DNA from 3 places in the Dryocola mayonis genome. Region 3 is predicted to be linked to each of the others. Evidence: predicted binding sites of a transcription regulator. Region 3 holds the regulator's gene; each other region holds the start of a gene.
The links. The regulator Fur, encoded in region 3, represses iron uptake genes when iron is present. The targets are predictions, from matches to a motif close to ATAATAATGAGAACNACTATCAA.

Region 1 (10,706 bases), 1.2 Mb from region 3:
CATTCGCCACGCTCAGCCCGCTGGCTGTGGCAAACAGCCATACGAGGCCGCGCGGCAACGTCGGCGAAATGGAAGAAGCTGTCATGATCCGTTACCACCCGTTCTGGTTTCAAAATGAAACCAGTTGAATGCTAGGCCATGCAGTTTTAAAATGCAACCAGAATCCAGCCGCTGTCAGCCCGCCAGGAGACGCCATGCCGCCCCGCAAATCCATGAAAGATGAACCCTGTCCCGTTGCGCGCTCCGTCGATCTGATCGGCGATCGCTGGTCGCTTCTCATTGTGCGCGATGCCTTCGACGGCATGCGTCGCTTCAGCGATTTTCAGCGTAGCCTGGGCGTAGCCCGCAATATCCTTTCCGATCGGTTGCGCAAGCTGCTTGATGCCGGTGTTCTTGAAATGCGGGCGGCCTCGGATGGCACCGCCTATCAGGAGTATGTTTTAACGGCCAGGGGAGAAAGCCTGTTTCCCGTAGTGGTGGCGCTGCGACAATGGGGTGAACAGTATCTGTTCGAGCGTGACGAGCGCCATTCAGTATTGCTCGACAGGAACACGGGCAAGCCGATTCCGCGAATGACGCCACGGGCTAAAGATGGTTCAGTACTGTTACCCGCCTCTACCGTGGTGAGAAAACTTCCGTAGGTTAATACGCGGCAGCTCCACGCTAATTACTCGTTTCGGGATCTGATAAGTCTGTTATTTCCCGACCAGCCGCCGCGAATTATTCTCGATCTTCCCGGACAGGCGCCGCTTTTGCATGGTTCGCGTCCAGCTTGTCGAAAGCCCGGCCGCCGACAGCAGGCGATGGTACTGCTCATCGTCAAAGGGCATATGCCATGCGATGGCTATCGCCTCAGCCACGCTCACGTCGCTGAGGCGGGAAACCAGCTCCAGCGGCGATTCCGTAGAGACGTTTCCCGCCAGCACCACCCTGTACAGCCAGCCGCAGTAGCCCGACTTTTGCATCAGGGACGCCATGTCGCTGATGCCGAAATGGTAGTTAAGCTTAAAACAGGGCGAGCGCGGCTGCGTGACCTGAATCAGCGCATCGCCCCAGCGGAAGATATCGCCAATGCAGACGTTTTTTTCCGTCAGGCCTTCGCTCGACAGGTTCTCCCCAAAAGCCGGGGCGGTAAACAGCTCGGCCTGCTCGGGAAACTCCCGCGCCCAGTGGAGATAATGTTCACGAGGGTAATGGCATAGCGCGCGATCGGGCCCGCCATGAATGATTTTTTCGGCCTGCTGGTCGCCTTCCAGGCCCGATTCGGTAAGCCGCAGCTCGCCGTCGACCTGATATTTGGCGATAGCGCTTGGGCCTGCTGCCTTCGTAAGCACGAATCTTGCCGATATAAACCTGTAGCGGATGACGCATCTGCTCTCCCTGTATGCAACAGACATAAAAAAAGCGAGCCATCAGGCTCGCCTCTCGTCAGTTGCAATGCAACTTATTTTTTAGCAGCGAAACGCGCGGCTGCTTCGTCCCAGTTCACAACTTCCCAGAACGCTTTGATGTAGTCAGGACGTTTGTTCTGATACTTCAGGTAGTAAGCGTGTTCCCACACGTCCAGTCCCACAATCGGGAAGCCGGAAACGCCGGCAACCGCTTCGCCCATCAGCGGGCTGTCCTGGTTTGCGGTAGACACCACGGCCAGCTTGTCGTCTTTTAGCACAAGCCACGCCCAGCCGGAACCGAAACGGGTGGCGGCCGCTTTTTCAAATTCTTCTTTGAATTTCTCAACGCTGCCGAAATCGCGCTCGATGGCGGCTTTCAGGTCGCCCTGCAGGGTGGTGCCGGTTTTCAGGCCCTTCCAGAAGAAGCTGTGGTTAGCGTGGCCGCCCGCGTTGTTACGCAGAACGGTTTTCTTGTCGGCCGGAACCTGATCCAGTTTAGCGATCAGCTCTTCAACCGGCAGGCTGGCGAGTTCTGGCAGAGATTCCAGCGCCGCGTTAGCGTTGTTGACGTAGGTCTGGTGGTGTTTGGTGTGATGGATTTCCATCGTTTGCTTGTCGAAGTGTGGTTCCAGGGCGTCGTAAGCGTAAGGCAGGGATGGCAGTGTATAACTCATATTCTTCATCTCCATTATTGTCGGGCGGCGCGATAGCCGTTAACGCCGCGTAATCAGTTGGTTCATTATAGTTAATTAAATGATATTGAAAATGTTTATCAATGCCGTAGTTTCTATAAGGTTATAACTTTTCGTCATGATGGCGAAAATGTGAACGTTGTCAGGCTGATAAACTGATTTTTGCCACGCGATTCAAAAATGGCTGCGTGCTGGACAAGCTTATCGAAAACAGCTGGCCTATTACTACGAAGGGCGCAGCGGCAACGCCTGTGAGAATATTGTCACTTCGGTCCTCCTCGGCAATACCCTGCTGACCCACCGGGGCATCCCCGTCGCCGAGTATGAAATCAAAAACGTGCGGTGGGGATACGATGGTCCGGCGCACCCGCCGCCGCTCCGGCGGAGGCGAAATAAAGAACTGTGACACCCGTCAATCCTACCCAATGATTTTTGCCAAATTTCGCGCCCTTGCGGCAGCATGCTGAAGGTTCGCCGTCCGCTCACTCTTTAGACTCAACGGAATTGGGGTATCCGGCGGTCACCCCTGCGCTATTAATAAAAACAGAGGGATGGAAGATGAGTAACGCAATAACCATGGGGATACTTTGGCACCTCGTCGGCGCGGCAAGCGCGGCGTGCTTTTACGCCCCCTTCAAGAAAGTGCGGCGCTGGTCCTGGGAAACCATGTGGGCGACAGGCGGTTTTGTTTCATGGATTATTTTGCCCTGGACGGTCAGCTCAATTCTGCTGCCTGACTTCTGGGGCCTATTACGGCTCTTTTAGCGTATCCACCCTGCTGCCGGTCTTCCTGTTCGGTGCGATGTGGGGCATCGGCAATATCAACTACGGCCTGACCATGCGCTATCTCGGCATGTCGATGGGCATCGGCATCGCCATCGGCATCACGCTGATTGTCGGCACGCTGATGACGCCCATCATCGCCGGCAGGTTCGACGTGTTGATCGGCACGCCGGGCGGACGCATGACGCTGCTGGGCGTGCTAGTCGCCCTCGTCGGCGTCGCCATTGTGACCCGCGCAGGCCAGCTGAAAGAGCGCCAGATGGGCATCAAGGCCGAAGAGTTCAACCTGAAAAAAGGCCTGACGCTGGCGGTGATGTGCGGGATTTTCTCCGCCGGCATGTCCTTTGCGATGGATGCCGCGAAACCTATGCATGAAGCCGCCGCCGCGCTGGGCGTCGACCCGCTTTATGTCGCCCTGCCAAGCTACGTGATCATCATGGGCGGCGGCGCGGCGATCAACCTCGGGTTCTGCTTCATTCGTCTGGCAAAAGTCAAAAACCTGTCGGTAAAAGCCGACTTCTCGCTGGCAAAACCCTTAATCATCACCAACGTGCTGTTCTCCGCGCTGGCCGGGCTGATGTGGTATCTGCAGTTCTTCTTCTACGCCTGGGGCCACGCCAAAATCCCGGCGCAGTATGACTATATGAGCTGGATGCTGCACATGAGCTTCTACGTGCTGTGCGGCGGGCTGGTAGGGCTTATCATGAAGGAGTGGAAGGCCGCGGGCCGCCGTCCGGTTGGCGTGCTGAGCGTCGGCTGCGTGGTGATCATTCTCGCCGCCAATATCGTTGGCCTGGGAATGGCTAACTGACCCCAACCGTATAACGCTGGCGCCACATTCGTGGCGTCAAACCTGTCTCTTTCGTAAAGACCACGGAGAAGTAGTTGCTGTCCTCAAAGCCGCAGCGCGTGGCGATATCCCCAATCAGCATCTCGCTGTGGCGCAGCAAGTCCTGCGCCTGGCAGATGCGTAGCTGCCGCAGATACTGACCAATCGACATGCCGGTTTGCTGGCGGAAAAGCTGCCGCAAATGGCGCTCCGCCACCTGATGCTGCTCGCAGAACTTCTGCAAATCAAAAGGCGCATCAAGACTTTTGCCCAGCGCGGCCAGCAGCAAATCGAGCGTTTCCCCGCCGTCCGGCCCTGCCGCATCCTGCGGCTGGTAGCGATGTCGATGCAGCACGATGCACAGCTGCAGGAACAGGCTTTCCGTCAGGCACAGGGACAGCGCGTCCTGTTTCGGGCTTTCATGCTCCAGCTGGCCGATTATCTGCCGCGCCTGCGCCATTCCGTGGCTGCTCAGCCGCCAGCGCGGGTCCTTGCCCATCGCCGAATGGTTGCGTAGCAGCTCGTCCCAGTCGACGTTGAGCTTCAGCCGCTCCGGGCAATAAATAATGTTGTGCAGCACCAGATCGTTAACGGATTCATAGCGATGGCGATCTTCAGCGCGAATATAAAACAGGTCGCCGCAGGTGATGCGGTAGGGGCGGTCGTTGAGCACATGCAGGCCGTTGCCGCGCCATACCAGCACCAGCTCGCAAAAATCATGGCTATGTTCGGCGAAGACGTTTTGCGGATAGCGGTCCGCCACCGCCACCGGCTGGGAGGCGGAGACAAAGAAATCAGTTGTTTTCAGCACTAAGCGACCGGCCACCGCGATACCTCTACGCTTATCCACCCTGCCATTCACAAACGCAGGCCGGGTAAGCCTGCGCCACCCGACGGAAAAATAGCTGAGAAGTATTGGCTTTTTCGCTGAAAAAAACGGTGATTGCGTTCGCGATTACTGAAGTTGGGTATCCCGGCCCTGGCGAATCTCGCGCGGGGACCAGGAAAACTCGCGTCTGAACAGCGTGGAAAAGTGGTTGCTGTCGCCAAAGCCGCACTGGAAGGCGATATCCGTGACGCTCTCCTCGCCGTGGCGCAGCATGTGGCGGGCCTTCATCAGACGTAAGCGATTGAGATAGCGCTGGGGCGTAAGCCCGGTTTGCTGCTTGAGCTGGCGATGCAGCGTGCGCAGCGAAAGGGTGAACTGCCCGGCGAGCTGCTCCCAACACACCTCCTCGGCAAAGTGATCCTCAAGCCAGGCCATAAGCTGATTCAGCCGGCCTTCCGCGTTGATTACCCCCTCCATCATGGAGCCTTTACGCAGCAGCACCAGAAGCTGCATAAACAGCATTTCCCGGTTGGCGACGGCATGGGTATCCATCCCCTCGCCGAGGGTTTCGAACTGTTCTATCAGCCCGCGCACCTGCTGCAATACCGGCTGGTTCACCCGCCAGTGCGACGGATAATTGCCGTCCTGCTCCTGCGGCAGCAGCTTATCCAGCCCCGAAAGGAAGCAAAACGCGTCCGGCGCGCGATACAGGATATTGGTCAGGCAGAGGTTTTCGGTGTGCTCATACAGATGACGATCGTGGTCGCGCACGAAGCACACCGAACCGCCGCTCAGCGTGTAGGGCTGGCCGTTAAAAACGTGCGTGCCGGTGCCGTGCTCCACAATGACTATTTCATAAAAGTCGTGGTGGTGTTCAGGAAACGCCGCCTGCGGCAGGCGGGGCTCAATCGCCACCGACGCGTTACCTGACGGGAAGAAATCAAAACCGTGCAATATCGTCATTCTTATACCCACCATGCTGATAAACAGTTGCCTGATAGTAGGTAACGATTCTCATCTGCACCTTAAATTTTCGACACGAAATTCGTTAAAAGCCGTTCGTTTTTTAAGAAACGCGGGGAATTATTCGGAAATGCGGGAAGCGTCACAGGCGGCGTGCGAAGCCTGCAAAAACGAATTTGTGATATCACTCACGTTCATCTTTGCTTCTTTGCCAGCGCGGCACAAGCGCTGTCAGCCATAAGAAGGTGGGCTGCGGCGTTCCTTTTTAAAGTGGGGTCAATTAACTCGCAAGGACCCCGATAATGACTCTTCGCCATAGTGTTGCGGTAGACCTGGGCGCTTCAAGTGGCCGCGTCATGCTGGCACGTTTTGAACGTGAAACCCGCAGTATCCGCCTGCGTGAAATTCACCGTTTCGCCAACTGTCTGAAGCAGGTTCAGGGCGCCACGACCTGGGACCTCGACGCGCTGGAGCTGGAAATCCGCACCGGCCTGCAAAAAGCCTGCGATGAAGGCATCGCCATCGACAGCATCGGCATCGACACCTGGGGCGTGGATTACGTGCTGATCGGCCGCGACGGCAACCGCGTTGGCCTGCCGGTCTCCTATCGTGACGGCCGTACCGACGGCGTAATGGAAACCGCGCTTGCCGAAGTCGGGCGCGAAGAAATCTATCGCCGCACCGGCATTCAGTTTCTGCCGTTCAACACGCTCTATCAGCTGCGCGCCCTTGCGCGGCGCCAGCCGGAGCTGCTCGATGAAGTTGCACACGCGCTGCTGATCCCCGACTACTTCTGCTATCGCCTGACCGGCGCGCTGAACTGGGAATACACCAACGCCACCACCACGCAGCTTATCAATATCAACAGCGACAGCTGGGATGAAAGCCTGCTCGAGTGGGCCGGCGTGCCGTCAAACTGGTTCGGCAAGCCGACGCATCCCGGCTGCGTAATCGGCCAGTGGACCTGCCGCGAAGGCAACCAGATCCCCGTGGTGTCCGTCGCCACTCACGACACCGCCAGCGCGGTCATCGGCGCGCCGTTAAAAGACAAAGACGCGGCGTACCTCTCCTCCGGCACCTGGTCGCTGATGGGCTTCGAGAGCAAAACGCCCTGCACCAGCAGCCAGGCGCTCGCCGCCAACATCACCAACGAAGGCGGCGCCGAAGGCCGCTACCGGGTGCTGAAAAATATTATGGGGCTGTGGCTTTTGCAGCGCGTCGCAAAAGAGCTTGCGATTACCGACCTGCCGGAGCTGATCGCCAGAACCCGCGGCCTTCCCGCCTGCCGTTTTGTGATAAACCCCAACGACGACCGTTTTATCAACCCGGAAAGCATGAGCCGCGAGATTCAGGCCGCCTGCCGGGAAAGCCGCCAGCCCGTGCCGCTGACCGACGCCGAGCTGGCGCGCTGTATTTTCGACAGCCTGGCGCTGCTGTATGCCGCAACGCTGCACGAACTGGCGGAGCTGCGCGGCCGGCCGGTGAGCTGCCTGCACATCGTCGGCGGCGGCAGCCAGAACGAGCTGCTCAACCAGCTCTGTGCGGACGCCTGCGGCGTGCCGGTACTGGCCGGGCCGGTCGAAGCCTCCACCCTTGGCAATATCGGCTGCCAGCTGATGGCGCTGGACGAAATCGCCGACGTCGACGACTTCCGCAGCATCGTCGCCGCCAGCTACGAACTGACCTCTTTTATCCCGCATTCAGACAGCGAAATTGCCCGCTATATGGCGCAGTTTTCGCACAACCGTCAAACCTTTAAGGAGTTTTGCGCATGACCACCTCTATCGATCAAGCCTGGGAACTGGCTAAACAGCGCTTTGCCGCCGTCGGCGTGGATGCAGAAGAAGCGCTGCGCCAGCTGGACCGTTTGCCGGTTTCAATGCACTGCTGGCAGGGCGACGACGTTGCCGGCTTTGAAAACCCGGAAGGCGAGCTGAGCGGCGGCATCCAGGCGACCGGTAATTATCCCGGCAAAGCGCGTAACGCCGCCGAACTGCGCGCCGATCTTGAGCAGGCGCTAAGCCTGATCCCAGGCCCCAAGCGCCTGAATCTGCATGCCATTTATCTGGAGTCGGACACCCCGGTCCCACGCGATAAAATCAAACCCGAGCACTTCAAAAACTGGGTTGAGTGGGCGAAAGCGAACGGGCTGGGCCTGGACTTCAACCCTTCGTGCTTCTCGCACCCGCTGAGCGCCGATGGTTTTACCCTGTCCCACGCAAACGACGAAATCCGCCGGTTCTGGATTGACCACGTGAAGGCCAGCCGCAAAGTTTCCGCATACTTTGGCGAACAGCTCGGCACGCCGTCGGTGATGAACATCTGGATCCCGGACGGCATGAAGGACGTTACGGTTGACCGCCTGGCCCCGCGCCAGCGCCTGCTGGAAGCGCTTGACGAGGTGATTAGCGAGAAGCTCAACCCGGCGCACCACATCGACGCCGTAGAAAGCAAACTGTTCGGCATCGGCGCCGAAAGCTACACCGTCGGCTCCAACGAGTTCTACTTCGGCTACGCCACCAGCCGCCAGACCGCGCTGTGCCTGGACGCGGGGCATTTCCACCCCACCGAAGTCATCTCCGACAAAATCTCCAGCGCCATGCTCTACGTGCCGCGCCTGCTGCTGCACGTCAGCCGCCCGGTACGCTGGGACAGCGATCACGTGGTGCTGCTGGATGACGAAACCCAGGCGATCGCCAGCGAAATCATCCGCCATGACCTGTTCGACCGCGTACACATCGGCCTCGATTTCTTCGATGCGTCCATCAACCGTATCGCGGCCTGGGTCATCGGCACCCGCAACATGAAAAAAGCGCTGCTGCGCGCCCTGCTGGAGCCAACCGAAACCCTGCGCCGGCTAGAAAACGAAGGCGATTACACCGGCCGCCTGGCGCTGCTTGAGGAGCAGAAATGCCTGCCGTGGCAGGCGGTGTGGGAGATGTACTGCCAGCGCCACGACACGCCTGCGGATGCGCAGTGGCTGGACAACGTGCGCGGCTACGAAAAAGACGTGTTAAGCCAGCGCAAGTAGAGAATTTATCGGTGGATGGCACGGCGTTTATCTACCGTATCGGATCGTAGGCGGGCAAGCCTCGCGCACCCGCCGGAACACTAAAGGAAGCACAAAACTATGCACAACATCCTGAACGCCTGGTTTGTCGAAGGCATGATCAAAGCGACCAGCGACGCCTGGCTCAAAGGCTGGGACGAGCGCAACGGCGGCAACATTACGCTGCGCCTGAGCGAGGAAGACATCGCGCCTTACCAGGCTGATTTTTACGCCGAGCCGCGTTATATCGCCCTTAGCCAGCCGATGCCAGAACTTGCCGGCACGCCGTTTATCGTCACCGGCTCCGGTAAATTCTTCCGCAACGTGCAGCTCGACCCGGCGGCAAATATCGGCGTGGTAAAAGTGGACAGCCGCGGTACGGGGTACCACATTTTGTGGGGGCTGGAAAACGAAGCGGTGCCGACCTCTGAGCTGGCATCGCACTTCCAGTCGCACTGCGTACGCATGAAAGCCACCGGCGGCCGCGATCGCGTAATCATGCACTGCCACGCCACCAACCTGATAGCCCTGACCTACGTGCTGGAAAACGACTCCGATATCATCACCCGCAAGCTGTGGGAAGGCAGCACCGAGTGTCTGGTGGTCTTCCCGGACGGCGTCGGCATTCTGCCGTGGATGGTGCCGGGTACCGATGAAATCGGCACGGCGACCGCCGGCAAGATGCAAAAACATTCGCTGGTGCTGTGGCCGTTCCACGGCGTATTCGGCAGCGGCCCGACGCTTGACGAAGCCTTCGGCCTTATCGATACCGCCGAAAAGTCCGCCGAGGTGCTGGTCAAGGTTATCTCGATGGGCGGCATGAAACAGACCATTACCCGCGACGAGCTTATCGCGCTCGGCAAGCGTTTTGGCGTTGACCCGTTAGCCAGCGCGTTAGAACTGTAAGCCTGTAACGGTGGATGGCGCCTGGTTTATCCACCCTACAAATAATAAAAAACACCTGCAAACTGACCCTACATGCGGAGTACAAGCAATGAAAATTAAAGCAATATTAGGTTGTACGCTCACCGTTGCCGCACTGGCGTTGTCCGGTTCCGCCATGGCCGAAGTAAAAATCGCTCTGGTGGCGAAATCCCTCGGCAATGGTTTCTTTGAAGCAGCGAACGTGGGGGCTCAGGAGGCCGCCAAAGAGCTGGGAGACGTTAAGGTTATCTACACCGGCCCGACCACTACCACCGCCGAGGCGCAGATTGAAGTGCTCAACGGCCTGATCGCCCAGGGCGTGGACGCTATCGCCATCTCCGCAAACGACCCGGACGCCGTGGTGCCGGTGCTGAAAAAAGCCATGCAGCGCGGCATTAAGGTCGTGTCCTGGGACTCCGGCGTCGCCAAAGACGGCCGCCAGATCCATCTTAATCCTTCCAATAACGCGCTGATTGGCGAAACCAACGTTAAGCTTGCCGCCGACGCGCTAAAAGCGATGAACGTTGAGAAAGGCGACGTCGCCATTCTGAGCGCAACGCCGACCTCGACCAACCAGAACATCTGGATCGCCGAGATGAAAAAGGTGCTGCCGAAGTACCCGTCCGTCAATCTGGTGACCGTGGCCTACGGCGACGATCTCTCTGATAAAAGCTACCGCGAAACCGTCGGCCTGCTGAAGTCTTACCCCGATCTGAAAGTTATCGTTTCCCCGTCTTCGGTGGGCATCGTTGCCGCCGCGCAGGCGGTGAAAGACCAGGGCAAAATCGGCCAGGTTTACGTGACCGGGCTGGGCCTGCCGTCTGAGATGGCGGGCGCCATCAAATCCGGCGCGTCGAAAAGCTTCGCCATCTGGAACCCTATCGACTTGGGCTACGCGGCGACGTATCTGGCCGATGACCTGGTTAAAGGCAGCGCCAGCAAAACCGAAGCCAGCATGGGCAAGCTTGGCAAAGTGAAGCTCGACGCCGACGGCAGCGGCGCCATGGCCGAGCCGTTTGTGTATGACGCCAGCAATATCGATAAATTCTCCAAAATCTTCTGAGCAATGTCCGGCGGGCGGCGCTCTGCCTGCCGCCCGGCGTACCAAATTGTAGGGTGGATAAGCCTTAGCGCCGTCCACCACTTTTTGCATTTTGGAGGAGGTATTTACGATGACAGCCGCCACACCGCTGCTTTCCCTTAAGGGAATCACCAAGGTATTCCCGGGCGTGCGCGCCCTTGAAAA
Region 2 (10,706 bases), 1.3 Mb from region 3:
CGGGCTGGTGCACCAGAATCTGATCGGCATGAGGAATAGCGTGCTCGGCTTCAGGCTGCGGCAGCGGCAGCTCTTTTGCCTGCCAGAAAGCGTCGTCCCCGGCAAGCGCCAGCACCAGCATGGTTTTCAGCCCCCAGTACGGGGAGCCCGGCGCGTTGTAGTCTTCGGCCATAATCAGGTTCGGATAGCTATACCCCACGCTTAATACCCCGTCCCTGTCGAACAGCGGCTGCTTCATCCACCAGCGTAAATGCCGCAGCACTATGCCTTTAACGACGCCCGGGGAATAAACCTCCAGGCCTGCAAAGGCGGCGGCGCTCCAGAATGCCGCCTGGGCAAAGCGATAGGTCAGGCTGCGGCCAAACGGAACGGCAGCGCCGTCCCCGGCGAAGAAATGAATAAAGTCGGCGGCGAACAGCCGGGCGCGGTTTCGTAACTCAGCGCAGCGTTTGGGATCGGCCTCTTCCATCAGCTTCGCGTAAATCAGGCCGTAGAAGTGAAAGCCCATCGAGATGTAATAATCGCGCGGACGGCCCGGCCCGTCGGAGTACCAGCCGTCGCCAAGGTAATAGCGCTCCATGGCGGCAAAATGTTTTTCCAGCGCCTGCGGGCTGGTTTCCATGCCCGCCTTATGGAAACCGACCTGCACCAGAATCGGGAAGAAATGCCAGTTGTTGTCCGGAATAGCCTGGCTTTCGCTCTGTTTTAACCAGCGCCAGAGGTTGGTTTTTTCCTGCTCGTTGAAGTGCGCCAGCACCCTCTCGTGGGCCAGCGCCAGCAGCAGGCCGTAGGCGGCCATTTCCACGATGCGCTGATCGTACGGCTCCGCTTCTCCCCAGTAATCCGCATGCTGCGGGCAGGTGCCGTTTTTTATCGCCTGTATATAGAAAGAAAACTGCTCCGGCTCGCTGCCGCCGGCGAGTAAAGGCGTAACGCCCCACAGCAGGCGCGAAAAGGTTTCCATATTCGCCACCCGCTGACCGTAATGCGCCGTGAAGTTGGCAAGGTCCACGCGGCTGGCGTCTTTTTTAAAGAATGGCGTTACCGCATTAAGTAATTCATTCACCAGCTGCCGGAGGTCGTTTCGGCAGCGCAAGGGATTGGTGAGCGTAATATTTTCAGGTTGCAAGATGTCCTCCCGTCAATAACGAGAAACGGATAAGTTATTGTTATTTAGCTCTTCTACAGCAGTGCAGGCGCTGACGAGGCAAAGAGTAGCCCCTTTTAAACCCGGCGCCGAGTGAGCGGGTTCACATTTTTAAACCGGTATTTCATTTTTACTGGATTTTTCGCCGCGCCGCGGTAATAAATTGCAAACCGTGGCGTAAAAATTTAAATCTATTGTCCTGGGGAAAAATGAGCGAACCGCAGCTGCTTGAACGAATCATCCTTGACGATCGGGTTATTTCCTTCCACCGCAGGTGGTCGTCGAGCGCGGCCTACTACCACTGGCACCAGTGCGTTGAGCTGCTTTATATCTCGAAAGGCTACGGCATCGTGGTGGTGGACAATCAGCATTACACCGCGCGCCCCGGGCGCCTGTTTATCTTTCCCCCCTTTCGCCTGCATAAAGTTCACGTCGACGAAAGCGAGAAAAATCAGTACCACCGCACCACCATGCATATTGAACAATCGGCGGTGGAAAGCGCGCTGCAGGGCTTTCCTCGCCTGCAGGGTCAGTTTGCCGCCCTGGCGGCAAGTAACGTTCCCGCGCAGATCTACGATTTAAGCGAGCGGGCGGCGTTTATGGAGGCGATCCTGGCGCAGTTCGACGCCCTTGAGGCTAACAGCCAGACGTCCGCCAGCGAGGTCGCTTTCCTGGTGATGCAAATCATGGCCTTTCTGCCCGCCCGGCCGCAGCCTTTCGCGCCCACGCCGCAGACCGCCGCCTCGCGCATAATGAGCTGGATCGAAGCGCATTATGCCGGGAAGTTTTCCTTAGACGAGCTGGCCCGGGCGATGGGGCTTTCGCGCAGCTACACCTCACGAGTGTTCCGCCAGCAGACCGGCGGCAGCATTCACGAGTATCTGCTGACCAGAAGGATAAAACGCAGCTGCGATCTGCTGCGCACCACGGCGGACAGCGTGGATGAGATTGCCCTCGCGGTAGGCTTCAGCGAGGTGACCTACTTTATTACCTGCTTTAAAAAATTGATGAGCCAGACGCCGTTGCAGTACAGAAAGGCAAGCCGACAGCGTTAACGCCGCCCCATGCGGATCAATTTTTCACATAAACCCATGCCAGGCCGATAAAGCGAAAATTGATGCAAAACAAATATTCCCAGTTTCAGTATTTATTGTATATGCGCAGAATATAACTCCACATTAACTTAGAAAAACTTGCATTGAATAAATTAACGCAATCTCTTCAAAGAAATATTTTCCTGAGCGATAAGTTGTAAAAATTAGTAAAACGGCAAAATTAGACGTTTGCTACCTACTCCAAAAGGATTATTCTTTTTAATGATTCAGGGGCTAATTACGCGCTGAACGTTATTCAAATTGGAACCGGCCAACTATTGTGGCGTCATTCACGAAGACGTGTTTATTTCGCACGTCCGTGGTAGTGCAGTTGAACATATATGGAGATTATTATGGCAGTTACGGAAATGGTTCAAAAACTCAACAAACAAGTAAACAGTGAATTTTACACGTCCAATCTTTACCTGCAGCTTAGCGCCTGGTGCGCGGAAAATAACTTAACCGGCACCGCGACCTTTTTACGTCACCAGGCGCAAAATAACGTTACGCAAATGATGCGCGTATTTAATTTTATCAAACAGTCAGGCGGCAATCCTGTCGTCGGCGAAATAGAAACGCCGCAAAGTCATTGCGACTCCCTGGAAGCTTTATTCCAGCAAACCCTTGCCGATTACCAGCAGCGCAGCAGAACCCTTACGCAGCTTACCGATGAAGCCAAAGCCATAAACGATTACAGGACGCTGCTCTTTTTACAGTCCGTCAAAAACGAACAGCTTCAGGACGGCGCGCTGCTCAATATACTCCTTGACGAAGTGCGCAACGCGGACAAAGCAGGCCTGTGTATGGCGCAGACCGACCAGTATCTGACTAACCTGGTCAACCATCAGCGGCACTAAATAATCCCTTTCTGAGTAGTGCTTTACCCGGCTCCGCGCCGGGTTTTTTCTTTATCTGAACCCGGCGGTAAGCTTTTTTGCACCATAGCAGACGCCGGGGCGCTTAGCGCATTGTTAACAAAATGTTATATCCAACTGTTTTTATTAAGTTTTAACAAATCAGATCTGGGTCTCAATGAGTAACCTTACAATTTGCAATGCTTTGCGGCATGAGCAAACTTTAAGGGATTACCATGATAGCCATTGAATTCATCGTCATCATTTTGTGTCTGCTGGTTGGTACCCGCTTTGGCGGGATGGGGCTGGGGTTAATCAGCGGTATCGGTCTGTTTATTTTGACCTTTATCTTTGGCCTCGAGCCGGGCAAGCCGCCGGTTGACGTGATGCTTACCATTCTTGCCGTCATCGGCTGCGCCGCCACGCTGCAAACGGCGGGCGGCCTGAACGTGATGATGCAGTTTGCCGAGCGCCTGCTGCGCAAACACCCTCAGCACATCACCCTGCTCGCCCCCTTCACCACGTGGACGCTCACGTTTCTGTGCGGCACCGGGCACGTGGTCTACACCATGTTCCCGATTATCAGCGATATCGCGCTGAAAAAAGGCATTCGTCCCGAACGCCCGATGGCCGTGGCTTCTATCGCTTCGCAGATGGCGATTACCGCCTCTCCCGTGTCCGTTGCCGTGGTTTCACTGGTCTCTATTCTGGCCGCGGGCCATGGGATTGGACGCGCGTGGGGGATTCTTGAAATTCTCTCGGTCTCCGTTCCCGCATCGCTCTTTGGCGTGCTGATTGCCGCGCTCTGGAGCCTGCGTCGCGGTAAAGATCTGGCTGACGACCCGGAGTTTCAGGCAAAAATTGCCGATCCAAAACAGCGCGAATATATTTATGGCAGCAGCGAAACGTTGATGAACCAGACCTTCCCGAAACAGGCGTACTGGTCAACGTGGATTTTCTTCGCCGGGATTCTGGTGGTGGTCTTGCTGGGCGCGGTGCCGCAGCTGCGACCCGCCTTTGAGGTGAAAGGCGCCATGGCGCCGCTGTCAATGAATCTGGTTATCCAGATGATGATGCTGATCGCCGGCGCGGTAATGCTTATCCTGTGTAAGGTAAACGCGACGGCCATTTCAAACGGCGCGGTATTTAAAGCCGGGATGGTGGCGATTTTCTCCGTCTTCGGCGTAGCGTGGATGAGCGATACGTTTTTCCAGGCGCACCTCGACGAGCTGAAAATAGCCTTGCAGGGCGTGGTGCAAAGCCACCCGTGGACGTATGCCATCGTCCTGTTCCTGGTATCAAAACTGGTTAACAGCCAGGCCGCGGCCCTGACGGCGGTCGCCCCGATGGGCCTGATGCTGGGCGTGGAGCCTAAAATGCTTATCGCTTTCTTCCCCGCATCCTATGGCTACTTTGTGCTGCCGACCTACCCAAGCGATCTGGCCTGTATCGGGTTCGACCGCTCGGGCACCACGCGTATCGGCAGGTTCATTATCAACCACAGCTTTATCCTGCCGGGTTTAATCGGCGTAAGCTGCGCCTGCGCGGCGAGTTACCTGTTGGTAATGACGTTCTTTTAATGGCGGATAACGACGCCTGCGCTTATCCGCCATAACGTTACTGAATCAATGCGCATCCTTCTGCGGCGTAAACTTCAGCTCAATCAGCGCAATCGCCTTTTGAATCGCGCGGCGGGTCACCGGGTCCGCTGCGGCAGGATGGGTGGCGAAATCAATCGTTTTTAGCTGGCTGGCCATTTTGTCGCGCACCTCAACCGGGGCAATAACGTCAATCACGTCCAGAATTTGCTTGATCACCAGCTGGCAGGCGACCACGTCGGAAACCAGCTCCTGGTCGGCGGATAGTTGTTCAGACATCTTGTTCTCCTGTTTCATATTGCGCGCCATAGTACATGCGGCGTGAATCACGAGGCAACACTCCTTTCCGCTCCCCTCCTGCGAGACGCCAAAAGGGGAGTATTGCGGACACAAAAAAACCTGCCGCGGCAGGTTTTTTTCATCAGCAAACTTTCTTAGAACATCGCGCCTGGCGGTACGTCTTTGAAGGTTTTGCAGTAGTTTTCAAACATACTTTTCAGGATTTTGCGCAGTTTCATCTTCTACTCCGGTTTTTATTTGTGCAGGCGTTGCTCGTTATGCGACCTATAATATGACTTCCATCACATAAATCAATAGATTTGTGACACATATCACACAATGTGCGTATGGATTTTTCCGCCCGTTTATATAAAACCCGTTGCAAATCCATCATTTAACTGATTACCTGTCCTGGTAAATTTTTAAAACATTATTTTAAATTCGAGCGACAACATGTCTGACAAGGTATCTTTTGTGCAAAAACGCGGCCTTTCCCTTACCGCGTTGCTGGTCGCCGGCGCGTTTTTTATGGAGTTTCTCGACGGGACGGTGATCGCCACCGCCCTGCCGCAGATGGCGCGAACCTTCGGCGCGGAGGCGGTGGATCTGAACATCGGCATGAGCGCCTATCTGCTTACGCTTGCGGTGCTGATCCCCGCCAGCGGCTGGATCGCCGACCGGTTTGGCGCGCGTAAAGTCTTCACCCTGGCGCTGGGTGTTTTCACCCTCGCGTCCGTACTGTGCGGCCTTGCCAACAGTCTTGAACAGTTTGTCGCAATGCGTGTTTTACAGGGCGCTGGCGGCGCGTTAATGGTGCCGGTAGGTCGCCTGGCGGTATTAAGAACGACGCCGAAACACCAGCTAATCACCGCCATAGCGACGTTGACCTGGCCTGCGCTGGTCGCCCCGATTATCGGGCCGCCGCTGGGCGGATTTATCACCAGCTATGCTTCATGGCGCTGGATCTTTTATATCAATCTTCCGCTCGGGCTTGCCGCTATGGCGCTGGCCTGGCGGCTGATACCGGACGTGCACGATGACGAGCGCCGTCCGTTTGACGGCATTGGTTTTGTCAGCACCGCCGTCGCCATGGTTTGTCTTGTGTACGGGCTGGAAAAGCTCGGCGAGGCAAATATTGACGCGGTCGCCACGTCAGTCCTGCTGACGGCGGGAGCGGCTGCGCTGTGGTTTTCCCTGTGGCATTTTAGACGCGCGCCGCATCCAATGATTCGGCTGGACGCTTTAAAGGTGCAGACTTTCGGCGTCACAATGTACGGCGGCTCGCTTTTTCGCACCTCAATTAGCGCCGTGCCCTTTTTGCTGCCGCTGCTGTTTCAGGTGGGATTTGGCATGGATGCGTTTCACTCGGGCCTGCTGGTGCTTGCGGTATTCGCCGGCAACCTGACGATGAAACCCGGCACCACGCCGCTTATCCGCGCGCTTGGTTTTAAAAAATTACTCATCGTCAACGGCCTGCTGAACGTTATCGCCCTGCTTGCCTGCGCTTTTCTTACGCCGCACACCGCGACCTGGGCGACCGTCGTGATCCTGTTTCTTGGCGGGCTGTTCCGTTCGATGCAGTTTACCGGCATCAGCACCCTCGCCTTTGCGGATATTCCCGCACAGCAAATGAGCTACGCTAATACGCTGTTTAGCACCGCCACGCAGCTTTCCGTGGGGCTGGGCATTACGCTTGGCGCAATCGGCATCAGGCTGGGAGAAAAAATCAGCGGGTGGCTGCATCTGACCGACGTTGCCGGCATCAGCATTAAAATCTCGTTTGTATTAATTACGCTTATTTGCCTGGCGGGGCTTTTCGATCTGCTGCGCCTGCCGCGAACGGCGGGCAGCGCGGTTTCAAATAAGAAGTGATGTCGGAAAGGCGTCGGTGATAAACGGCCGGTAGCTGTAGTTACCGACCGTTTTTTCAATCAGGCGAGGATTTCGCGCACGAAGGCTTCGATCTCTTTATTCTGACAGTTTTCAAAGAAGCACTGCTGGAAGCGTTCGCCGGACACGGCCGTTTTCACCAGTTCGGGATCGATAGCACGCAGCGTGTCGAGATAGTTCTCTTTCACCACCGCCGCCTTAACCTGGTTGAGGATACCGGCGTTACGCACCTGCGGCTCTTTGCGCTCAACCGGATAGCCTTCGCCCTTGCGGCCGGTAAAGGCTTTTTCGAAGATGAAACGCACATTCAGCTCGGCGCCCCAGCCGAAGCCTTTAGCGAACGGCAAAGACAGCGCGTTGCCGTTGTTAATCTGCGCAAACAGGAACGCGTCCGCAGGATCGATGCAGTAGCCGCACACCACGCCCGGATGGATGTTCAGGGACATCAGCGCGCCCTGGCCCGTACCGCAGCCCGTGACCACGAAATCAACCGCTTTAGCGTTCAGCAGAATGCTCGCCATAATGCCCAGATGAATATAGGTCAGATGATGATCCTGCTCATCGCTCATGCCGACGTTATAAACCGGATACTCTTTCTCAGCCGCCACGGCCTGCAGCTCTTTAAGGATGATGGCGTTTTTGCCAGCCTGACTGTTTTCCATCATCAGCGCAATTTTCATTCTTTCGTCTCCTGATTAGGTCACGGACATTTCGCTGTGAAAGACCGTGATGAATTGTCGTCGTGAACCGCCCGTATCGGCTAACCATACTATCAGACAAACATACTTTCAAATTTAATGAAAAATTGTTTTAAAAATTAAAGATGCGCTCACATTTCTCCCACCCGCCGCGCAGGCGTGGAACGCTCGGGGACTACAGGATGTGTGCTGAAAACCTCTGGTAAAACCGCCCGGCTGTTACGGGAGAAATTTGCCTTAGAGACTCATTTTCACGCCATTTAAAATGAAATTTTTTAGCTTTGTGCTGCGGGCAACGCCCGGAATTGCAGATGTGCTAACATACAAAAAAGTGCCGGCTGAGGCTTTCCGTTATGCATCGTTCTTCTTTATTTATTGCGGTCCTCGTCTTGAGCGGCTGCAGCTTCAATAAAACCCCGGAGCCGGTAAAAGGCAGCGAAGTCGCGGGCGTAGTACGTCTTGGCTTCGATCTCGCGCCTTTGCAGACGGCGAAGGTTGATACTTATATCGCGCAGACCACCGCCAGCCATCAATGCCAGCAATGGGGATATATCGCCGCCTTCCCTTACGGCGAGCCGATAAAAACCTGCACCCTGAGCAGCGGCGCCTGGTGCTTAAATCAGAAGGTCACACTTGAGTATCAGTGCCGCGGAGTCGGTATGGAAAAATATCTGCGCGATGAAATAGTGGTGCAGTAATATTCTGTCGCTATTTATATTTAATGATAAAAAAGAATAATATTAGCAACCATTCTCATTACAACAAATTAATTAACAATCTATTTGCATTATTGAAATTAAAAAAATAGAGTAGCGCCGTTAGCGGATTTTAATTTAATGGAGCGCACGATGCTGAAAGCAGAAATGGTCGAAAAACTTAACGAGCAAATGAACCTGGAGCTGTATTCCTCTTTGCTTTATCAGCAGATGAGCGCATGGTGCAGCTACCATAGCTTTGAAGGCGCCGCGGCCTTCCTGCGTCGCCACGCTCAGGAAGAGATGGAGCACATGCAGCGCCTGTTCGCCTACCTGACCGACACCGGAAATATGCCGTGCATTAACGCCGTACCGACGCCGTTTTGCGAATATCCATCGCTGGATGCTTTATTCCAGGCGACTTATGAACACGAGCAGTTAATTACCGGCAAGATTAATGAACTGGCCCACGCGGCAATGACCTCGCAGGATTATCCGACCTTCAATTTCCTGCAGTGGTACGTTGCCGAGCAGCATGAAGAAGAGAAGCTGTTTAAATCCGTGCTGGATAAACTTAGCCTGGTCGGTAAAAGCGGTGAAGGCCTCTACTTTGTGGATAAAGAACTTTCCACGCTGGATACCCAGGCCTGATTTGACGCGCTAAGCATTACGCCAGGCCGAAGCGGTTTTGCGCTTCGGCCTGTTTTAGCTATTAATGTAATTCTGAGTGCTGCCTGTTGTGCCAGTATGCAAATACGCTCAGCGCGGCAGGTTTGATATCCTCAATGCTGTCGATGAACACCTCGTGCGACAGGCTGTCAAGCTCATCGAACTTCTCTTCCAGCCCGTGCAGGGCAATCGGCTTAAGCATAGCGCGCAGCTCTTCCGGCAGCGGATCGACTTCCCACAGCATAACGCCGCGCATATAGCCAAAGCACCACTCTTCCACAATGGTGAACTCCTGCTCTTCAACGGTGCTGGTGCCGAACAACGGCTCGTATTGTTCCGGGTAGCCGCTCAGGCGCTCCGCAATATCGTTCACGTGCTTGAAGGTAAGCTCAACGAACTTTTTCAGCTCGTCCTGCGATTCCCACAGCGGCTGATCCCCTTCGCCGCCCCAGAACGCGGCAAAGGTCGCCTCCGGTCCCAGCTCTTTTGGCCCGGAAAGGATCGCCGTCAGCATGCCGTCCATTTCGGCGACGTCCATAATAGAGCGCTCGGTGGCGTGCTTTAGCAGCACGTCATCAAGCCATTCAATCTCTTCTTCGGTTAATGGTCCCTGGTGCATAAGCCGGACTCCTGTAGTGAATGGGGTTCACGCGCTGTCGGTGAATATTAGAGAATAGCAGGTAAGAGGGTGAGAAAGGCATTACGCAGGCAATAAAAAACCACCCGAAGGTGGTTTACACGACACTGCTTATCATTGATTTTATTCTTATTTTCCCATGGTGCCCGGGGCGGGACTTGAACCCGCACAGCCATAAGCCGAGGGATTTTAAATCCCTTGTGTCTACCGATTTCACCACCCGGGCTCGGGAAGAAAGTGGAGGCGCGTTCCGGAGTCGAACCGGACTAGACGGATTTGCAATCCGCTACATAACCGCTTTGCTAACGCGCCAAAACTTTTTGCCTTTGCAGGCCGTAACAGCTATTTCTGCTACCTGAATCTGGAGCGGGAAACGAGACTCGAACTCGCGACCCCGACCTTGGCAAGGTCGTGCTCTACCAACTGAGCTATTCCCGCAAATTTGTACAAGTGAGGTTGGTTAATCACTTGATTTTATTATCTTCCGACAAGCCATGCCGCCGTTCGATGCGTTGCATTCTACTTAGATGGCGCAGTGAGTCAATGAAATTTTCCTGCACCTCGTTTCGTTTGCTGAATTTTGCGCCGCTTAGATCACGGTTCGAGCAAATCACCGCGCGCGGCGGCCAGATACTGGAACATTGACCAGAAAGTTAACACCGCGGCGATAAAGAACAGGCCGATGCCGGCGTACTCAATCCACATGTTCGGACGCCACAGCATGCCAATCAGCGCCAGCATCTGCGCCATGGTTTTAGTTTTGCCAATCCATGACACGGCAACGCTGCTGCGCTTGCCGATTTCCGCCATCCACTCACGTAGCGCAGAGATAATAATTTCACGGGCAATCATGGTAGCCGCCGGCAGGGTCACCCACCAGGCGTGATAATGTTCGGCCACCAGAACCAGCGCCACGACCACCATCACCTTATCCGCGACGGGATCGAGGAAGGCCCCGAAGCGGGTGCTTTGGTTCCAGCGGCGCGCGAGAAAACCATCAAACCAGTCCGTTATGGCTGCCAGCCAGAAGATAAAAGCGCACAGGAATGGCGCCCAGATGAACGGCAGATAAAAAGCCAGCACAAAGAATGGGATAAGGAAGACACGAAACAGAGTAAGCAACGTTGGGATATTAAATTGCATAG
Region 3 (10,706 bases):
CCGTCGACGAACCATTTAAAGCCAACCGGCACTTCCACCAGCTTACGGCCCAGGTCGTTGACCACGCGGTCAATCATTGCGGACGAGACCAGCGTTTTACCTACCGCCACATCTTTGCCCCACTGCGGACGATGCTGGAACAGATAATTAATGGCGACGGCCAGATAGTGGTTAGGGTTCATCAGGCCGGCCGGGGTAACGATGCCGTGACGGTCGTAGTCCGGGTCGTTGGCAAAGGCCAGATCGAATTTGTCGCGCAGCGCCAGCAGCCCCGCCATTGCGCACTCGGAGGAGCAGTCCATGCGGATTGCGCCGTCTTTATCGAGGTGCATAAAGCGGAAAGTCTGATCGACATGGTCGTTGACGATGGTCAGATCCAGATTGTAGTGCTTCGCGATACGCTGCCAGTATTCGATGCCGGAGCCGCCGAGCGGATCAACGCCCAGCTTCAGGCCCGCTTTCTGAATGGCGGCCATATCGATGATATCCACCAGCCCTTCGATAAACGGCTGCACCAGGTCCTGCTCTTTCACGCGGCCGCAGGCCCAGGCCTCGTCAAGAGACAGACGCTTCACCTCTTTCAGACCGCCGGCCAGCAGCGCGTTTGCGCGCTCTTCGATAACCTTAGTGACGTTAGTATCAGCCGGGCCACCGTTAGGCGGATTGTATTTGATTCCGCCGTCTTCAGGCGGGTTATGGGAAGGCGTGATAACAATGCCGTCCGCCTGCACGCCGCCCTTTTTGTTGTGCACCAGAATCGCGTTAGAAACCGCAGGCGTTGGCGTGTAGCCATTCGCCTGCTGGACAATGACATCCACACCGTTGGCCGCCAGGACTTCCAGCACGGAGATAAACGCAGGCTCAGACAGGGCGTGAGTGTCTTTACCGACATAGCACGGGCCGGTGATGCCGTTTTTAGCACGATCTTCAGCAATCGCCTGAGCAATCGCCAGAATATGTGGTTCGTTAAAGCTATGACGAGCCGCACTGCCGCGGTGGCCGGAGGTGCCGAACTTCACCGCGTGTTCGCTATTGCCCGCTTCTGGTTTCAGCACGTAGTACTGGGCCGTTAGCTGGGCTACGTTAATCAAATCGCTCTGTTGCGCAGGTTGACCTGCACGGTTGTGGTTAGCCATTGGCCCTTCCTTTTGACGCAGATTAAATAGTGCCGCAAACCTTCTCAATCAATTCCGCCGGGAACTGCATTGATTGCATGATGTGTTCAATCATGCTGCATTTGCGGCCCGTATTAGTATTGGTGATAACCCAGTATGGCGTACCCGGAACGTGTTTTGGCTTGGTCTGATTGCCATTAGCCAGCAGCGTTTGCTCGTTGCCGGCAAAGTAGACGCGGGTACGGCCGTGCAAAGACTCGGTGGCTTCGCCAAAGGTTTTTGCATCCAGCTGATAGAGCGTTGAAAGCACCATCATGAAACGATTAACGGCTTTCTTTTGCTCCGCATACTCATCAGAGAGTAGCAACTCACGCACGGCGCGCACGCGATCGCGCGCCCGATTCACGGGTTTCTCTTCGGAAGCAGGTGTTGCCGCAGAGGGTGCGGAGTTCGCCGTCGGGGAAGTGGTCGCTGCGGGAGTCTGACCGGCGGTAAATTTCAACATACGCCGTAAAATATCGGACGCGCTCTCGCCAATGTGTTGCGTGTGGCTGGCAATATAGCGATACAGCTCGTCATCAACTTCAATCGTTTTCATCTTCATCCAGTGCGATATCTTATTCTGAATACAAGTCGTTGGGATTATAGGAGCAAATCCCAACAGCGGGTAGCGCCAAACAGGTGCCGCCTGATAAAGCCAGATTAAACTGAATGTTTGCGGCACTGCGGCAGGAATAGCTTCATGATACCCTAACCCTACGAATCAAAAAAAAGAACTTTGCCATGAAATTAAACGCTCGCCTGCAAACTGCGCAACAATCGACTAGCAATTCCCCTATCGTTCTCATTCACGGCCTGTTTGGCAGCCTTGACAACCTCGGCGTGCTCGCCCGGGATCTGGGGCAGGATCATACGCTGCTGCAAATCGATCTGCGTAACCACGGCCAGTCTCCCCGCAGCGATGAGATGAATTATCCTGCGATGGCGCGCGACGTGCTGGAAACCCTGGACGAATACGGTTTTGAGCAGGCGATAATTATCGGCCATTCCATGGGCGGTAAAGTGGCTATGGCTTTAACCGCTATCGCCCCTGAGCGCATTGATAAGCTGGTGCTGATTGATATCGCGCCGGTTGACTACCAGGTGCGGCGCCACGATGAAATTTTTGCCGCTATTAACGCCGTGAGCCGCGCCGGTGCGAAAAGCCGCCAGCAGGCCGCCGCGTTAATGCGCGAGCATATAAAGGAAGAAGGCGTGATTCAGTTTCTGCTGAAATCCTTTGCCGAAGGCGAATGGAAGTTCAACGTGCCGGCGCTGTGGCAGCAGTATGAGCATATCGTCGGCTGGCAGCCTGTTCCCGCCTGGGACGGTCCCGCCTTATTTATCCGCGGCGGCGCTTCGCCTTATGTAGATGAAACGCACCGGGACGCGCTGCTGGCCCAGTTCCCGCAGGCGCGGGCGCACGTTGTTGCCGGCGCAGGACACTGGGTTCACGCCGAGAAACCGGAAGCGGTTTTACGCGCCGTTCACCGTTTTATCGATGATTGCGCCAAAAACTGATTAAAAACAGACCGACCGGCCGCAAGATGCGGCTAACGCGTTGGCGCGCCGGACTCCCTGATGTATGATGGCGCGCTTAAATGCGCCGGAGCATTCTGCTCGCAGCATCCCGAATTTCCTGTCAGTACTCTAATCATGGCAAAAGAACAAACGGACCGTACTACAATAGATCTGTTCGCGGACGAGCGTCGCCCGGGGCGGCCAAAAACCAATCCGCTAACGCGAGATGAGCAGCTGCGCATCAACAAACGTAACCAGCTCAAACGCGATAAAGTACGCGGCCTGAAGCGCGTTGAGCTGAAACTCAACAACGAAGCGGTGGATGCCCTTAACCAACTTGCTGAAGCCAGAAACATCAGCCGCAGCGAGCTGATTGAAGAGATGTTATTAGCCCAGCTAAAGCAGCATCTGAGCTAGCCGTTCGCTATTTCGCCCCGTCATCAAATAAAAAACGGCGCTTAAAGCGCCATCATGTTGCAGACTGTGCACAGCGCTGTGATAGCTGTTTCCGCACCCTGACCTGTTCTGCTATCATTGCCCCATCTGTGGGCAATTCTCCGCCACCATACCATTAAGTTTCAAGAGGTTATTTAACTCATGGCAATCGTAGGCATTTTTTTCGGCAGCGATACCGGTAATACCGAAAATATCGCAAAAATGATTCAAAAACAGCTCGGTAAAGATGTTGCTGAAGTGCGTGACATTGCAAAAAGCAGCAAGGAAGATCTCGAAGGGTTCGACATTCTGCTGCTGGGCATCCCTACCTGGTACTATGGCGAAGCGCAGTGCGACTGGGATGACTTCTTCCCGACTCTTGAAGAAGTGGATTTCAACGGCAAGCTGGTTGCGCTGTTCGGCTGTGGCGATCAGGAAGATTACGCGGAATATTTCTGCGACGCGCTGGGCACCATTCGCGACATCATTGAACCACGCGGCGCGGCAATCGTAGGCCACTGGCCGACGGCGGGCTACCACTTCGAAGCGTCGAAGGGTCTGGCTGACGACGACCACTTTGTAGGCCTGGCCATTGATGAAGACCGTCAGCCGGAGCTGACCGCCGAGCGCGTGGAGAAATGGACCAGGCAGGTTGCGGAAGAGCTCAACCTGGCCGATATCCTCAACGCCTGATGCGTAACGGCGCAGGCCAAGGTTTGCGCCGTATTGATAGGCATTACCAATGAAAATAATCGCTACATTTTTGTAACTTTTTTGTCTATCCCTGTACAATACCCCACAGGTCGCGTTTGCTGCACCGCCAGCAAAGGGTGACTCAGCCACGATTTTTTAGCTGTTATGCTTTAACTTACAGTTTCTATTTAGACGTGGCTGTACTATACCCTCAAAAGAAGGGTATATAATGAAACGCATTCACTTAACGCTCAACGAGTCCGAGCATAACGTTAAGCAACAGGACAATTTCCGCATGACTGACAACAACACCGCATTAAAGAAGGCCGGCCTGAAAGTCACGCTTCCGCGATTAAAAATCCTTGAAGTGTTGCAGGGACCGGTTAACCATCACGTCAGTGCGGAAGACTTATACAAACGTCTGATTGATATGGGTGAAGAGATTGGTCTGGCCACGGTTTACCGCGTGCTGAACCAGTTTGACGACGCGGGTATCGTTACCCGCCATAATTTCGAAGGCGGCAAGTCGGTTTTTGAACTGACTCAGCAGCATCATCACGACCACCTGATTTGCCTGGACTGCGGCAAAGTCATTGAATTCAGCGATGATTCAATCGAAGCCCGCCAGCGTGAAATCGCGACCCGCCACGGGATTCGGCTGACTAACCACAGTCTTTACCTGTATGGCCACTGCGCCGAAGGCGACTGCCGTACCGACGAAAACGCCCACGAAATCAGCGAGAAGTAATCCGCACTCTTGCTTTCCCTTCGGGAAAGCAGAGACAAAAAACCGGTGAGGAAACTCACCGGTTTTTTTATGGGCCAGAGAAACTTAACAAGCCGGGCGCTTTTGCGCCCGGCTGCCCATCAGAAGATAGTGAAAGGTGCGATAACGAGGAACTTCACGTCGCGCTCATCCTGGAAGATGTTGCCGTAGCCGCCGCCCCAGCTTGGGATATCGGAATGGTTGTCATACTGGGTAAAGTGCAGCTTAAACAGCGTGCCTTTCGCTCGGCCATCCTGAACGGTATATGACGCATCGAGGCTGTAAGAGGATTCCTTCAGACGGCGATCGGCGTCGTAGTAGCCATCGGTCGTTGGCGTGGAGCTGGGTTTTGCATCCCAGGCGTAAACGTAAGATGCGCCCACCGCCCAGCCGGCCAGATCCCAGTTGCTCAGGTCATACATCGCGCCCGCGAACAGCGCTTTTTCGCCGTTGGCGTTAAAGTCGGAGCGGTTATCCCACCATACATCAAGACGCCCGTTTGAGGAGGCATAGGTTGGGGTCATACGCTGCAGGAAGAACCCCTGCTGCCCTTCGGCCTTCACCATGGTTCCTTCCAGACGCAGGTCGACCTGACCAATTTTGTAACCGAGGGTTAGCGCCTGCAGCCAGGCTGTGCCGTCGTAAATATCGTTAATGCCGCCGTCTGAGACTTTGTCCCTGGTCCCGTAGAACTGGTAGCTGGTGGTCAGCGGGCTGCCAGCGATATCAAATTTGTAGCTTGCTTTGGTAAAGTACTGGTCAATGTACCCTTCTGCCTGACCGAAGGCCGCCTCAAGCACCAGATCGTTTTTGAAGTCATACTTTGCGCCGATTGAATGCAGGTAGTCGACTTTGGTGTGCCTGTCGTTCTGATAGAACTTGTCCATCTCCAGATGCCATGGCGCTTTATATTCGTTCGTCCACATATAGGAGAAGCTCAGCGCGCCCGCATCGCCGTAATCGAAACTGGCGCCGGCTTCAGCGCCCTGATAGGTGCCCGGCATAAAGCTCCAGTGCGGAGCCAGCAAAGTCTGGCCGGTTGGCTGAATGTAGCCCGCCCGCGCCCAAACCGGCCCGTATTTAAATTTCGCCGCCGCCTTATAAAGGCTGATTCCGCTCTTGTCGCCGGAATAGTCTTCGTCATAGGCTTTATTTTTTGATGAGAATGCGATTTCGTTCGGGTGCCCGCTGTCGCCATTTTCCGCCATTTCAATCGCGGTAAAGGCCGCAATATCCAGACCAAACATATCGGCCACATAGCCGGACTGGAAATCCAGGTTGGCGTTCCAGGTCGAATGGGAAAGGTTGGTTTCGTATTTACTGGTATTAACGTCTTTACGGTCACGCTCACGCTGCCAGTAATAAATACCGCCGGTGAGGGTTGAATCATCGATAAATCCCGCGGCCGCCGCCTGCGGAACGGTAACCATACCTGAAAGCGCCGTGACGCCTGCAATTGCAAGCGCCAGCGCGCTACGTTTGCCCTTAAACGTACGCATATTGAAATCCTCTTTGACGTATAAATAATCACCCGGCGTAAAAACGCCTGACGGCGAAAAATAAAAAATGCCTGACGGCTAAAAGCGGTTAAGAATATTTCCCCCGCATGACTGCTAAGCAACAGACTATTTTTCGCGACGCGAATTATCAACGACTTTGTAAGAGTTAATTTCCATATTATGACGAAGAGCACATAATCTATGTGCATTTGTAACAAGTTGCTTTATCAGCGTTTTATAGCGCAAAATTAAATTTAATTACTATATTCGCAAAAATGAAAGCGCTCCCATAAACGCTAATGATAATTTTTCCAGATTAAGGTCAAGGGCAGACAATTATTAAATAAGGCGTCGATGCCAATTAATTCGCACCGCGAATGTTAATAACTATTTAAATCGCTGATCGTTAAGCGAAAAAAAACGCCGCATAAAGCGGCGTTGAATACAGGGGCTCAAGCGATTAATCGCCTATTTTTGCCCAGGTGTCACGCAGGCCAACGGTGCGGTTAAAGACCAGTTTGGTAGCGGTTGCATAACGGCTGTCGAGGCAGAAATACCCTTCGCGCTCAAACTGATACGCTTTACCCGCCTGGGCGTTTTGCAGGCCTGGCTCAACGAAACCTTGTTTGATAACCAGCGACTGCGGATTGATGGTCGCAAGGAAATCTTCCGCGCTGCCCGGGTTTGCTACGCTAAACAGGCGATCGTAGAGACGAATCTCCACCGGCAGCGCGTGGGATGCGCTTACCCAGTGAATAACGCCTTTCACTTTACGGCCGTCCGCCGGGTCTTTGCTCAGGGTTTCGGCGTCGTAGGTGCAATACAGGGTGGTGATATTGCCTTGTTCATCTTTCTCTACGCGTTCAGCTTTGATCACATACGCGTTGCGCAGGCGTACTTCTTTGCCCAGCACCAGACGCTTGTACTGCTTGTTAGCTTCTTCGCGGAAGTCTGCGCGGTCGATGTAGATCTCACCGCTGAAAGGCACCTGGCGGCTGCCCATTTCAGGCTTGTTCGGATGATTTGGCATGGTGACCATTTCTTCCGCGCCCTGCGGGTAGTTTTCAATGATGACTTTTACCGGATCCAATACCGCCATCGCGCGCGGAGCGTTCTCGTTCAGATCGTCACGAATGCACGATTCCAGCGCCGCCATCTCGACGGTGTTGTCCTGCTTGGTGACGCCGATGCGTTTGCAGAACTCACGGATGGAAGCGGCGGTATAACCACGACGACGCAGGCCGGAGATGGTCGGCATGCGCGGGTCGTCCCAGCCTTCGACAATCTTCTCGGTCACCAGCAGGTTCAGCTTACGCTTGGACATGATGGCGTATTCAAGGTTCAGGCGAGAGAACTCGTACTGGCGCGGATGAGCCGCAATGGTGATGTTGTCTAACACCCAGTCGTACAGACGACGGTTGTCCTGGAACTCCAGCGTACACAGCGAATGGGTGATACCTTCCAGCGCATCGGAAATGCAGTGGGTGAAGTCATACATCGGGTAAATGCACCACTTGCTGCCCGTCTGATGGTGCTCGGCGAACTTAATGCGGTAGATCACCGGATCGCGCATCACGATGAAAGGCGAGGCCATATCAATTTTCGCGCGCAGGCAGGCGGTGCCTTCGGCGAATTCGCCGTTGCGCATTTTCTCAAACAGGGCGAGGTTTTCCTCGACGCTGCGATCGCGGTAGGGGCTGTTTTTGCCCGGCGCCGTCAAAGAGCCGCGATATTCGCGGATCTGCTCAGGCGTCAGCTCATCGACATACGCCAGGCCTTTGTTAATCAGCTCAACGGCATAGTTAAACAGCTGGTCGAAATAATCAGAGGAGTAGCGCACGTCACCGGACCAGTGGAAGCCCAGCCATTCTACGTCGTGCTTAATAGAATCAACGTATTCGATATCTTCTTTTACCGGGTTGGTGTCATCGAAACGCAGATTGCACAGCCCCTGGTAATCCTGTGCGATACCAAAGTTCAGGCAGATAGATTTTGCATGGCCGATGTGCAGATAGCCATTTGGCTCCGGCGGGAAACGAGTGCAGATACGGTCATGCTTACCGTTGGCCAGATCTTCATCAATAATCTGGCGAATAAAGTTAGTTGGGCGGGCTTCAGCCTCACTCATCGCGGATTCCTCAAGACAAAACTTTCGTTAACGGTGCATGATCTAATAAGCAGGCGCGGGAAACAACCTTTAGTTGCACAAATTACGGCGGCCAGGCTTAAAGAGAAGAAGGGATTAATTCGGGAGAATAAAAAAGCGGCTGGGGAAGGTCCCCAGCCGCTTAAGGCACAATGCTACTCAGGAGCAATTATTTGCCTTTAATTTCATACAGCGGCGTCTGACCCGCAACCACTGACCCCTGCGCCTGCAGAATCAGGCCGCTGAAGTCATCGATGTTGCTGCAAACTACCGGGCTTATCATGGAGCGCGCGTTAGCGTTCAGGAAATCAAGATCCATTTCCAGAACCGGCTGGCCGGCGACCACTTCAGCGCCCTCTTCCACCAGACGGGTAAAGCCCTGTCCGTTAAGCGCTACGGTATCGATACCCATATGGACAACGATTTCCGCGCCCTTTTCCGTTTCCAGGCAGAACGCATGGTTGGTGTTAAAGATTTTCACGATGGTGCCGGCCGCCGGCGATACAACGGTTTTATCCGTTGGCTTCACCGCTACGCCGTCACCTACCGCTTTGCTGGCGAAGGCTTCATCAGGCACCTGCTCCAGTGCCACTACTTCACCGGTTACCGGCGAAACCAGCGCCGCGATGGTGACCGCATTTGGCACCGCCTGCGGTTTAGGCGTAGTAGTGACGGCAACGGGGGCCGTAGGCGCTTGCGCCGCAGGAACGTCGCCGGTGGTTTTCATGGCGTTAGCAATTTTCTCTGCCACGAAGCCCACGATAATCTGCACGCTGGTTTTGTTCAGGCGAATCACGCCGGTTGCGCCAAGACGTTTTGCCAGCGCTTCGTTCACTAAAGAAGAGTCTTTCACGTTCAGGCGCAGACGAGTGATGCAGGCGTCGATACCGGTCAGGTTAGCTGAGCCGCCAACCGCTGCGATGTACTGACGAGCCAGAGCGGAAACGTCCTGATTTGCCGTACCGCTAACGTTCACATCCTGGCCATCAGCCTCATCACCTGCCACCGCCAGCTCGCGGCCCGGGGTTAACAGGTTGAATTTGGTGATGGTGAAACGGAACACCACGTAGTAAATCACGAAGAACACGAGACCTTGCGGAATCAGCATCCACCAGTGGGTCGCCAGCGGGTTACGGGAAGAAAGCACCATATCCACCAGGCCTGCGCTGAAGCCGAAACCGGCAATCCAGTGCATGCTTGCTGCGATGAATACGGAAATACCGGTCAGAACGGCGTGGATAACGTACAGAACCGGCGCAACGAACATGAAGGAGAATTCCAGCGGTTCGGTGATGCCGGTAAAGAACGCGGCGAAGGCAGCCGCCAACATGATACCTGCCACTTTCGCTTTGTTTTCCGGACGAGCGCAGTGGTAGATAGCCAGCGCTGCACCCGGCAGGCCGAACATCATGATTGGGAAGAAGCCAGCCTGGTAACGACCGGTGATGCCAACAACGGCTTTACCTGCTTCGATGGACTGCGCGCCGCCCAGGAAGTTAGGAATATCGTTAATGCCGGCAACGTCAAACCAGAATACGGAGTTCAACGCGTGGTGCAGACCAACCGGGATCAGCAGACGGTTGAAGAACGCGTAAACGCCGGCGCCAACGGAGCCCAGCTTCTGAATGTGCTCACCAAAGTTCACCAGGCCGTCGAAGATCATCGGCCAGACGTACATCATGATGAAAGCGACAACGATCATCACAAAGGAGGTGAGGATCGGCACCAGACGACGGCCGCTGAAGAAGGACAGCGCCTTCGGCAGCTCAACGCTGCTGTAGCGATTGTACAGTTCCGCAGAGATGATCCCCACCAGAATACCCACGAACTGGTTGCTGATTTTACCGAACGCCGCCGGAACCTGGTCCGCCGGAATTTTCTGGATCATGGCAACCGCTGCCGGAGAACACAGGGTGGTCAGTACCAGGAAGCCAACAAAGCCGGTCAGCGCTGCGGCGCCGTCTTTGTCTTTGGACATGCCGTAAGCCACGCCGATGGCGAACAGTACGGACATATTATCAATAATGGCAGAACCAGATTTAATGAAGAACGCCGCAAGCGCGTTGTCTCCACCCCAGCCAACCGGGTCAATCCAGTAACCTACCCCCATCAGAATTGCTGCTGCAGGAAGTGTAGCCACGGGCACCATAAGTGCGCGGCCAACTCGTTGTAAATAACCTAGAATACTCACTTTATTCCCCCTATGAGACCCTGTTAAGGCTCGCTCAAAGCAGTGTTTTTATTGTCTTAACAACCTTAAAGAAACGGCGACGCTTCACATCACACACCGGAGTGTGAAAAAATTTAATTCGTATCGCAAATTAAACGCGCACTTTTTGTGACTACAGTCACCAAATATCGCTATAGCACCCCCCTTCAGCTGGCTATCATGCAAAACTTATTTTATCATTCAAAAAATCAGGACGGATTGCCCCCTCAGGCACCAGTATAAAACTGGTTTACCCTTAGAGGGTGGATTATCAATCTGGCCA

Region 1: sodA (superoxide dismutase [Mn]) is a predicted target of Fur. The motif match lies at 2,145-2,167, and genes of this name have one in related genera.
Region 2: ftnA (non-heme ferritin) is a predicted target of Fur. The motif match lies at 8,295-8,317, and genes of this name have one in related genera.

What each region holds. Positions count from the first base shown of each region.
Region 1 is NZ_CP150452.1:69,158-79,863, reverse strand. Features, by position in the region: gene WLO32_RS00415 (MFS transporter) at 1-85, opposite strand, end outside; gene WLO32_RS00410 (winged helix-turn-helix transcriptional regulator) at 195-641, shown strand; partial or broken gene yiiM (6-hydroxyaminopurine reductase) at 696-1,371, opposite strand; gene sodA (superoxide dismutase [Mn]) at 1,445-2,065, opposite strand; partial or broken gene WLO32_RS00395 (arabinose isomerase) at 2,298-2,453, shown strand; partial or broken gene rhaT (L-rhamnose/proton symporter RhaT) at 2,642-3,677, shown strand; gene rhaR (HTH-type transcriptional activator RhaR) at 3,670-4,521, opposite strand; gene rhaS (HTH-type transcriptional activator RhaS) at 4,651-5,487, opposite strand; gene rhaB (rhamnulokinase) at 5,790-7,262, shown strand; gene rhaA (L-rhamnose isomerase) at 7,259-8,518, shown strand; gene rhaD (rhamnulose-1-phosphate aldolase) at 8,618-9,442, shown strand; gene rhaS (rhamnose ABC transporter substrate-binding protein) at 9,531-10,523, shown strand; gene WLO32_RS00355 (sugar ABC transporter ATP-binding protein) at 10,633-10,706, shown strand, end outside.
Region 2 is NZ_CP150452.1:2,590,110-2,600,815, forward strand. Features, by position in the region: gene WLO32_RS12530 (DUF2264 domain-containing protein) at 1-1,129, opposite strand, end outside; gene WLO32_RS12535 (helix-turn-helix domain-containing protein) at 1,357-2,202, shown strand; gene WLO32_RS12540 (non-heme ferritin-like protein) at 2,595-3,098, shown strand; gene WLO32_RS12545 (anaerobic C4-dicarboxylate transporter) at 3,332-4,675, shown strand; gene WLO32_RS12550 (DUF2766 family protein) at 4,721-4,972, opposite strand; gene azuC (stress response protein AzuC) at 5,128-5,211, opposite strand; gene WLO32_RS12560 (MFS transporter) at 5,426-6,844, shown strand; gene WLO32_RS12565 (RpiB/LacA/LacB family sugar-phosphate isomerase) at 6,904-7,542, opposite strand; gene yecR (YecR family lipoprotein) at 7,914-8,258, shown strand; gene ftnA (non-heme ferritin) at 8,409-8,906, shown strand; gene WLO32_RS12580 (UPF0149 family protein) at 8,968-9,543, opposite strand; tRNA gene WLO32_RS12585 (tRNA-Leu) at 9,702-9,787, opposite strand; tRNA gene WLO32_RS12590 (tRNA-Cys) at 9,800-9,873, opposite strand; tRNA gene WLO32_RS12595 (tRNA-Gly) at 9,924-9,999, opposite strand; gene pgsA (CDP-diacylglycerol--glycerol-3-phosphate 3-phosphatidyltransferase) at 10,156-10,704, opposite strand.
Region 3 is NZ_CP150452.1:1,267,818-1,278,523, reverse strand. Features, by position in the region: gene pgm (phosphoglucomutase (alpha-D-glucose-1,6-bisphosphate-dependent)) at 1-1,136, opposite strand, end outside; gene seqA (replication initiation negative regulator SeqA) at 1,159-1,713, opposite strand; gene ybfF (esterase) at 1,899-2,675, shown strand; gene ybfE (LexA regulated protein) at 2,811-3,092, shown strand; gene fldA (flavodoxin FldA) at 3,273-3,803, shown strand; gene fur (ferric iron uptake transcriptional regulator) at 4,099-4,551, shown strand; gene chiP (chitoporin ChiP) at 4,671-6,068, opposite strand; gene glnS (glutamine--tRNA ligase) at 6,529-8,196, opposite strand; gene nagE (N-acetylglucosamine-specific PTS transporter subunit IIBC) at 8,384-10,405, opposite strand.